DNA from 2 places in the Streptomyces sp. NPDC055815 genome. Region 1 is predicted to be linked to the other one. Evidence: predicted binding sites of a transcription regulator. Region 1 holds the regulator's gene; the other holds the start of a gene.
The links. Region 1 encodes HrcA, which represses chaperone genes, less so after heat shock. Its sites were predicted from a motif close to TTNGCACTCNGNNNNNCNGAGTGCNAA; they were not measured.
Positions count from the first base shown of each region.

Region 1 (4,410 bases):
TCCGTCAGGGCCTGCTTGTGCAGGCGGTGGGCGCCCGACTCGGGGCAGGCGAGGAAGGCGGTGCCGAGCTGGGCGGCGTCGGCGCCGGCGGCGAGGACGGCGGCGATCTGCGCGCCGCGCATGATCCCCCCGGCGGCGACGATCGGCAGCGCGACGGCCTCGCGGACCTGGGTGACGAGGGTGAGGAGCCCGGTGCCGGAGGCGTCCTCGTCGGCCGGGTCGTCGCGGTACGTGCCCTGGTGTCCGCCGGCCTCGACGCCCTGGACGCAGACGGCGTCGGCGCCGGCGCGCTGCGCGGCGAGGGCCTCGTCGGCGGAGGTGACGGTGACGATCGTGTACGTACCGACGCGGTCGAAGGCGTGGAACGTCTCTTTCGCGGGGCAGCCGAAGGTGAAGGAGACGACGGGGACCGGGTCCTCCAGGAGGATGGCCAACTTGGCGTCGTACGCGTCGTCGCGGGAGTCGTCGGTCTCGCCGAGCGGGGTGTCGTACCAGGTGGCCTCGCCGGCGAGCTGGTGGCGGTAGACCTCGACGGCGGCGGGGTCGGCGGGCCGGCCGTCCTGCGGCATGAAGAGGTTGACGCCGAAGGGGCGTGCGGTGAGCCCGCGGACCTGCTTGATCTCCTGGTACAGGCCGCCGGCCGTCTTGTACCCGGCGGCGAGGAACCCGAGCGCCCCGGCCTCGCAGACGGCTCCGACGAGCTCGGGACAGGAGGCGCCACCCGCCATGGGGGCCTGCACGATCGGAAACCGAGAGAGATCGTTCAGTGCGGTGGTGGACATATGGGCATCGTGTCATGCCCCTACGGGGCCACAGGAAAAGGGGCGGCACCGGAGTGCCGCCCCTTCCCGTACGCACAAGGGCTACCGCCCGTTGAAGGCGTCCTTCAAGCGCGAGAACAGCCCCTGCTGCCCCGGCCGACTGTGCTGACCCGGGGGACGGACCCCCGGACCCCCAGCCGAGCGCCTACCGCCCGTTGAACGCGTCCTTCAGCCGCGAGAACAGCCCCTGCTGACCAGGCTGACTGTGCCGACCCGGGGGACGACCCCCGGACCCCCAGCCGAGCGCCTACCGCCCGTTGAACGCGTCCTTCAGCCGCGAGAACAGCCCCTGCTGACCAGGCTGGAACTGGCCCGTGGGCCGCTCCTCTCCGCGCAGCTTGGCCAGTTCGCGCAGCAGGCGCTCCTGCTCGGCGTCGAGCTTGCTCGGGGTCGTCACCTCGACGTGCACGATCAGGTCGCCGCGGCCGTTGCCCCGCAGGTGCGTGACGCCGCGCCCGTGCAGCGGGATCGACTGGCCGGACTGCGTGCCCGGGCGGATGTCGATCTCCTCGACGCCGTCGAGGGTCTGCAGCGGCACCTTCGTACCGAGCGCGCCCGCCGTCATCGGGATGGTGACCGTGCAGTGCAGGTCGTCCCCGCGCCGCTGGAAGACCTCGTGCGGGGTCTCGTGGATCTCGACGTACAGGTCGCCGGCGGGGCCGCCGCCGGGGCCGACCTCGCCCTCGCCCGCGAGCTGGATGCGGGTGCCGTTGTCGACACCGGCCGGGATCTTGACCGTGAGCGTGCGGCGGGACCGCACGCGGCCGTCGCCGGCGCACTCGGGGCACGGCGTCGGGACGACGGTGCCGAAGCCCTGGCACTGCGGGCAGGGCCGGGAGGTCATGACCTGGCCGAGGAACGACCGGGTGACCTGGGAGACCTCGCCGCGGCCGCGGCACATGTCACAGGTCTGCGCGGAGGTGCCGGGCGCGGCGCCCTCACCCGAACAGGTGGTGCAGACGACCGCCGTGTCGACCTGGATGTCCTTCGTGGTGCCGAAGGCCGCCTCGTTGAGGTCGATCTCCAGACGGATCATGGCGTCCTGGCCGCGGCGGGTCCGCGAGCGCGGGCCGCGCTGCGAGGCCGTGCCGAAGAAGGCGTCCATGATGTCGGAGAAGTTGCCGAAGCCACCGGCCCCGAAGCCGCCCGCGCCACCGCCGCCAGAGGCCGAGAGCGGGTCGCCGCCGAGGTCGTAGACCTGCTTCTTCTGCGGGTCCGAGAGGACCTCGTAGGCGGCGTTGATCTCCTTGAAGCGTTCCTGCGTCTTCGGATCGGGATTGACGTCCGGGTGCAGCTCGCGCGCGAGCCTCCGGAACGCCTTCTTGATCTCGTCCTGGGACGCGTCGCGGCGCACGCCGAGTACGGCGTAGTAGTCCGTGGCCACTTACGACTCCGCCAGGATCTGTCCGACGTAACGTGCCACTGCGCGTACCGCTCCCATCGTTCCGGGGTAGTCCATGCGGGTCGGTCCGACCACGCCGAGTTTGGCGACTGCCTCGCCGCCCGAACCGTAGCCGACCGAGACGACGGACGTGGAGCTCAGCCCCTCGTGGGCGTTCTCGTGCCCGATGCGTACGGTCATGCCCGATTCCTTGGCCTCGCCGAGCAGCTTGAGGAGCACGACCTGCTCCTCCAGGGCTTCCAGGACGGGCCTGATCATCAGGGGGAAGTCGTGTCCGAAGCGGGTGAGATTGGCGGTGCCGCCGATCATCAGCCGCTCCTCGTGCTCCTCTACGAGCGTTTCGAGGAGGGTCGCGAGCACGGTCGAGACCGTGGCACGGTCCTCGGCCTCCTCGAAGGACTCGGGGAGGTCCTGCACCAGCTGCGGCACGTCGGCGAACCGGCGGCCGACGACCCGGCTGTTGAGCCGGGCCCGGAGGTCGGCGAGGGAGGTCTCGCCGAAGGGCGCGGGGCAGTCGACGACGCGCTGCTCGACCCGGCCGGTGTCCGTGATGAGGACGAGCATCAGGCGGGCGGGGGCCAGCGAGAGCAGCTCCACGTGCCGGACGGTCGAGCGGGTCAGCGAGGGGTACTGGACGACGGCGACCTGGCGGGTCAGCTGGGCGAGCAGTCGTACCGTACGGCCCACGACGTCGTCGAGGTCGACCGCGCCGTCGAGGAAGTTGTGGATGGCCCGCCGCTCGGGCGTCGACAACGGCTTGACGCCGGCGAGCCGGTCGACGAAGAGCCGGTAGCCCTTGTCGGTGGGAATGCGCCCGGCACTCGTATGAGGCTGGGCGATGTACCCCTCTTCTTCCAGCACCGCCATGTCGTTGCGCACGGTGGCGGGCGACACGCCGAGCTTGTGGCGCTCGGTGAGCGCCTTGGAGCCGACGGGCTCCTCCGTCCCGACGTAGTCCTGGACGATGGCGCGCAGGACCTCGAGCCTGCGTTCGCTGAGCATCGTGGCGCACCTCCAGCTGTCGTCGTCGTTCCGGTTGCTCCGCTTTTGGCACTCGCCCTGTCCGAGTGCCAGCGATCCCCCGGCCAGTGTACGGCGGCGGGCATCGCTCCTGGCAAGGAGGCGGCGCCCGCACCGGTTAGCGTCGCCCCATGGACGTGGATTGGGAAGCGTACGGATGGGAGCGGCTCGCGGACGGGGTGGGCCGGCGACGGCTGCCCGGCTGGGACGCCACGGTGGGGCTGGTCCTGGGCTCGCGGGGGGTGTTGTTGTACGACACGGGTTCCACGCTCGCGGAGGGCGCGGAGCTGCGGACGCAGGTGGCGGAACTCACGGGCGGCCGAAAGGTGACACACATCGCACTCAGCCACCCCCATTTCGACCACGTCCTCGGGACGGCGGTCTTCGCGGGCGCGGAGGTCTTCGGCGCGGTGGGCTCGGACGACCTCCTGAGCGGGGCGCGGGCCCGGGAGGAGCTGTACGGGGACGCCGTACGGCAAGGGGTCGAGCCGCAGGCGGCGACGGAGGCGACGGACGTCCTGGTGGCGCCCCGGCACCTGGTCTCGGGCGAATGGACGCTCGACCTGGGCGACCGCCAGGTCCTCCTGGCCAACGTGGGCCCGGGCCATACGGGCCACGACCTGGCGCTCTGCGTCCCGGGCACGCGGGAGGTCGTGTTCTGCGGCGACCTGGTGGAGGAGTCGGGCGAGCCGCAGGCGGGCCCGGACGCGATCCCGTCCCGCTGGCCGGACGCCCTGGACCGGCTGCTCGCGCTGGGCGGCGAGGAGGCGGCGTACGTACCGGGGCACGGCGCGGTGGTGGACGCCACGTTCGTACGGGCACAGCGCGATGAACTGGCACGCCGCTTCGAGGTGTCGTAGCGTCGCCCGAATGCGCAGCTACAACCCGGACCTGACGCCCCCTTGGAAGAAGTCGGCGCCCGTCCCGGAGGTCCCGGCGGACCCCGACCTGGTCGTGGAAGAGGTCACCACCGGCTTCTGCGGGGCGGTGATCCGCTGCGAGGCGGGCACGGTGACCCTGGAGGACCGGTTCGGAAAGCACCGGGTCTTCCCGCTGGAGCCGCGCGGCTTCCTCCTGGAGGGCAAGGTCGTGACCCTGGTCCGCCCGGCGTCGGGGCCGTCCCGCCCCACCCGTACGGCCTCCGGCTCGGTCGCCGTCCCGGGCGCA
Region 1 is NZ_JBSHDU010000014.1:21,299-25,708, reverse strand. Features, by position in the region: gene ACWGN5_RS12120 (nitronate monooxygenase) at 1-782, opposite strand, end outside; gene dnaJ (molecular chaperone DnaJ) at 1,069-2,205, opposite strand; gene hrcA (heat-inducible transcriptional repressor HrcA) at 2,206-3,225, opposite strand; gene ACWGN5_RS12105 (MBL fold metallo-hydrolase) at 3,375-4,103, shown strand; gene ACWGN5_RS12100 (DUF3097 domain-containing protein) at 4,114-4,410, shown strand, end outside.

Region 2 (4,410 bases), on a different contig from region 1:
TCGAGGACAAGCCGTACAAGATCTTCGGCGCCCAGGCCGAGGGCTGCTCCCCGGTGTCGGCGGCCTTCAAGGCCGGCCACGACGTCGTACGGCCCCAGAAGCCGAACACCATCGCCAAGTCCCTCGCCATCGGCAACCCGGCCGACGGCCCGTACGTCCTCGACATCGCCCGCCGGACCGGCGGCGCCGTGGAGGACGTCGACGACGAGCAGGTCGTCGAGGCCATCAAGCTCCTCGCGCAGACCGAGGGCGTCTTCGCCGAGACCGCGGGCGGCGTGACCGTCGGCGTCACGAAGAAGCTCGTCGAGGCCGGGCTCATCGACCCGAACCTCACCACCGTCGTCCTCAACACCGGCGACGGACTCAAGACCCTGGACGCGGTGGCCGACACCTCTCAGGCGACCGCCACCATCCGCCCGAGCCTGGACGCGTTCCGCGACGCCGGCCTGGCGCTCTGAAAGGTAACGAACACATGGCCGTGAACGTCCGCATCCCCACCATCCTCCGCACCTACACCGGCGGCCAGGCCGAGGTCCAGGCCGAGGGCGCGACCCTCGCCGAGGTCATCGCGGACCTGGAGAAGAACCACACGGGCATCGCCGCCCGCGTCCTGGACGACCAGGGCAAGCTGCGCCGCTTCGTCAACGTCTACGTCAACGACGACGACGTGCGCTTCGAGCAGGGTCTGGAGACGGCCACCCCGGCCGGCGCGGGCGTCTCGATCATTCCGGCCGTCGCCGGAGGCTGACCATCAAGCACAGTGCCGGCGGGTGCTGAGACCCGTATAGCGCTACCAGTCAGTACGAATTGCCCCTTCCGCGCGATAAGCGGAAGGGGCAATTCTGCATGGTTGAGCGCGGTAGAGTTGGGGAAGTCCCCTCCGCTGCTCATGCCAGGCGCATATGAGAATGCGTCCCCGCACGACAAGAAGCAGCCAAAGTGTGTGCGCGTTGTGTACCTTCTGCGCCCTTTGCCGGGCCCGACTTGCCCCGGCATCCAGGGGATTATCCCCAATTCCCCTTTCCAGGGCGCCCAGAATTCTCGGTCGAATGACCTGTTGCAGAGGGCAGTTGGGCAGATACATTCAGCCGCGGTCGACGCGTTCCGGCGCAGGGTCTGACCCGGGTCCGCGAAGTGCGGTCCCGCGCAAGGGCCAGTAATAGGGGAGTTAGGCATGGCTCAGGGCACCGTCAAGTGGTTCAACGCGGAGAAGGGCTACGGCTTCATCGCGGTAGACGGTGGTGCGGATGTTTTCGTCCACTACAGCGCGATCCAGATGGATGGCTACCGCAGCCTCGAAGAAGGCCAGCGGGTCGAGTTCGAGATCTCGCAGGGCCAGAAGGGTCCGCAGGCGGACATGGTCAAGCTCGCCGTCTGAGCGCGGCGCGATCGGCCACCGACGCAACGCCGTCGAGGGGTCCGCATCCCTGTGGGGTTGCGGACCCCTCGCGCGTTCCCGGGCCTCTGCGCGCCCCCTTGATCCCCCTCCCGAAACGCGAGAGTCGCTTGCACTCTCCTAGGGCGAGTGCTAATCATTGGCGTTAGCACTCGGAAGGTGAGAGTGCTTACGAGGATCGGGCAGACGAGGTCCGCGGCCAGGTGGGGCAAGGAACCATCGGGCACGCAGGCCGTCCGTCGCGGGCGTCGGCGCGGTCCTGGAGCGTTATCCACCCCATGTCCGGGAGGACCACTTCACATGGCCAAGATCATCGCGTTCGACGAGGAGGCCCGGCGCGGTCTCGAGCGCGGCATGAACCAGCTCGCTGACGCCGTCAAGGTCACCCTCGGCCCCAAGGGCCGCAACGTCGTCCTCGAGAAGAAGTGGGGCGCCCCCACGATCACCAACGATGGTGTCTCCATCGCCAAGGAGATCGAGCTCGAGGACCCGTACGAGAAGATCGGCGCCGAGCTGGTCAAGGAAGTCGCCAAGAAGACGGACGACGTCGCTGGCGACGGTACGACCACCGCCACCGTCCTCGCCCAGGCGCTCGTCCGCGAGGGCCTCCGCAACGTCGCCGCCGGTGCCAACCCGATGGCCCTCAAGCGCGGCATCGAGAAGGCCGTCGAGGCCGTCTCCGGCGCCCTGCTCGAGCAGGCGAAGGATGTCGAGACCAAGGAGCAGATCGCTTCCACGGCCTCCATCTCCGCCGCCGACACCCAGATCGGCGAGCTCATCGCCGAGGCGATGGACAAGGTCGGCAAGGAAGGCGTCATCACCGTCGAGGAGTCCCAGACCTTCGGTCTGGAGCTGGAGCTCACCGAGGGTATGCGCTTCGACAAGGGCTACATCTCGGCGTACTTCGCCACCGACATGGAGCGCATGGAGGCGTCGCTCGACGACCCGTACCTCCTGATCGTCAACTCCAAGATCTCCTCCGTGAAGGACCTCCTTCCGCTCCTGGAGAAGGTCATGCAGTCGGGCAAGCCGCTGCTGATCATCGCCGAGGACGTCGAGGGCGAGGCCCTGTCGACCCTGGTCGTCAACAAGATCCGCGGCACCTTCAAGTCCGTCGCCGTCAAGGCCCCGGGCTTCGGCGACCGCCGCAAGGCCATGCTGAACGACATCGCCATCCTCACGGGCGGCACGGTCATCTCCGAGGAGGTCGGCCTCAAGCTCGAGAACGCGGGCCTGGACCTGCTCGGCCGCGCCCGCAAGGTCGTCATCACCAAGGACGAGACCACCATCGTCGACGGTGCCGGTGACAGCGAGCAGGTCGCGGGTCGCGTGAACCAGATCCGCGCCGAGATCGAGAACTCCGACTCGGACTACGACCGCGAGAAGCTCCAGGAGCGCCTCGCGAAGCTGGCCGGCGGCGTGGCCGTCATCAAGGCCGGTGCCGCGACCGAGGTCGAGCTCAAGGAGCGCAAGCACCGCATCGAGGACGCCGTTCGCAACGCGAAGGCGGCCGTCGAGGAGGGCATCGTCGCCGGCGGTGGCGTGGCCCTGCTCCAGGCGTCGAACGTCTTCGAGAAGCTCGAGGCGGACCTGTCGGGCGACGAGGCCACCGGTGCCAACATCGTCAAGCTGGCCCTCGAGGCCCCGCTGAAGCAGATCGCCGTCAACGCCGGCCTCGAGGGCGGCGTCGTGGCGGAGAAGGTCCGCAACCTGCCCGTCGGCCACGGCCTGAACGCCGCGACCAACGAGTACGTCGACCTCATCGCCGAGGGCATCATCGACCCGGCGAAGGTCACGCGCTCCGCGCTGCAGAACGCCGCGTCGATCGCCGCGCTGTTCCTCACCACCGAGGCCGTCATCGCCGACAAGCCGGAGAAGGCCGCCGCGCCGGCCGGCGGCGGCATGCCGGGCGGTGACATGGACTTCTGAGCCCCGGCTCGGTAGTCCATCGCTGAACGCGAACGAGGGCGGCACCCCCACCAGGGGGTGCCGCCCTCGGGCGTTCGGCGGATGCTGGAAGGTACGGAAGGGGTGGGAAGCGGTACGGAAGGGGTCGTCGTCATGGTCACCCTCCTCACCACACCGGCCGACCGCGAACTGGTCATCACACGCACCTTTGACGCCCCGCCGTCCCGCGTCTGGGAGGCCTGGACGCGGCCCGAGCACGTACGGGAGTGGTACGGGTCGGCCGGGCTGACCACCTCCGTCGTCGACATCGACCTGCGGACGGGCGGCGCGTGGCGCTGGGGCCAGACCGGGCCCGACGGCCAGGAGATCGTCTTCTCCGGCACGTACGAGGACGTCCTCCCGGTGGAGCGGCTCGACTACACGGAGGTGTTCGAGCAGATGCCGGACGCCGAACCCGTCCGGGTGGCCCTCACCTTCGACGCGACCCCCGACGGTGGCACGGCCCTGACCAGCACGTCCTTCTGGCCGTCCAACGAGATCAGGGACCAGGCGCTGGCGGCGGGCATGGAGGCGGGGGTGCGGGAGCAGTACGACAGGCTGGCGGCGCACCTGGAGGGGATGGGCTGAGTCACCGCCGGCGGAAGAGCCCGGTCCAGAGGAAGGACTCGCCGAAGGCGGGGGAGTCGGCGGACAGGGAACGCATGCGGCGGAGCTCGATCTCCTTCAGGTCGGCGAAGACCGTGCGGAGGTCGGCGTCCGTGTAGGCGAGCCCGCCGTGCAGTCGGCCCTCCCGGTAGAAGTCGGCGTCCGGGAGCTCGGACCCCATGCCGCCCTCGCCGGCGGCGAACGCGGTGAGCGCGAAGTGCCCGCCGGGCGCGAGGGCGCGCCGCAGCAGGGCGAGGTAGCTGATGCGCCGGTGCGGGGGCAGGTGGTGGAAGCAGCCGGAGTCGTAGACGAGGTCGTACGGTCCGTCGAGGGCTGCGGTGAAGGCGTCCCCGCACACGAAGCGGACGCCCTCGGCGCCCGTGTCCCCGGCGCGCTCCTCCGCCCAGGCGATGGCGGTGGGCGAGAGGTCGACGGCGGTGACGTCGAAGCCGGCCGAGGCG
Region 2 is NZ_JBSHDU010000023.1:46,398-50,807, forward strand. Features, by position in the region: gene thrC (threonine synthase) at 1-458, shown strand, start outside; gene ACWGN5_RS17005 (MoaD/ThiS family protein) at 473-748, shown strand; gene ACWGN5_RS17010 (cold-shock protein) at 1,175-1,378, shown strand; gene groL (chaperonin GroEL) at 1,697-3,325, shown strand; gene ACWGN5_RS17020 (SRPBCC domain-containing protein) at 3,428-3,931, shown strand; gene ACWGN5_RS17025 (class I SAM-dependent methyltransferase) at 3,933-4,410, opposite strand, start outside.
Region 2: groL (chaperonin GroEL) is a predicted target of HrcA. The motif match lies at 1,506-1,532, and genes of this name have one in related genera.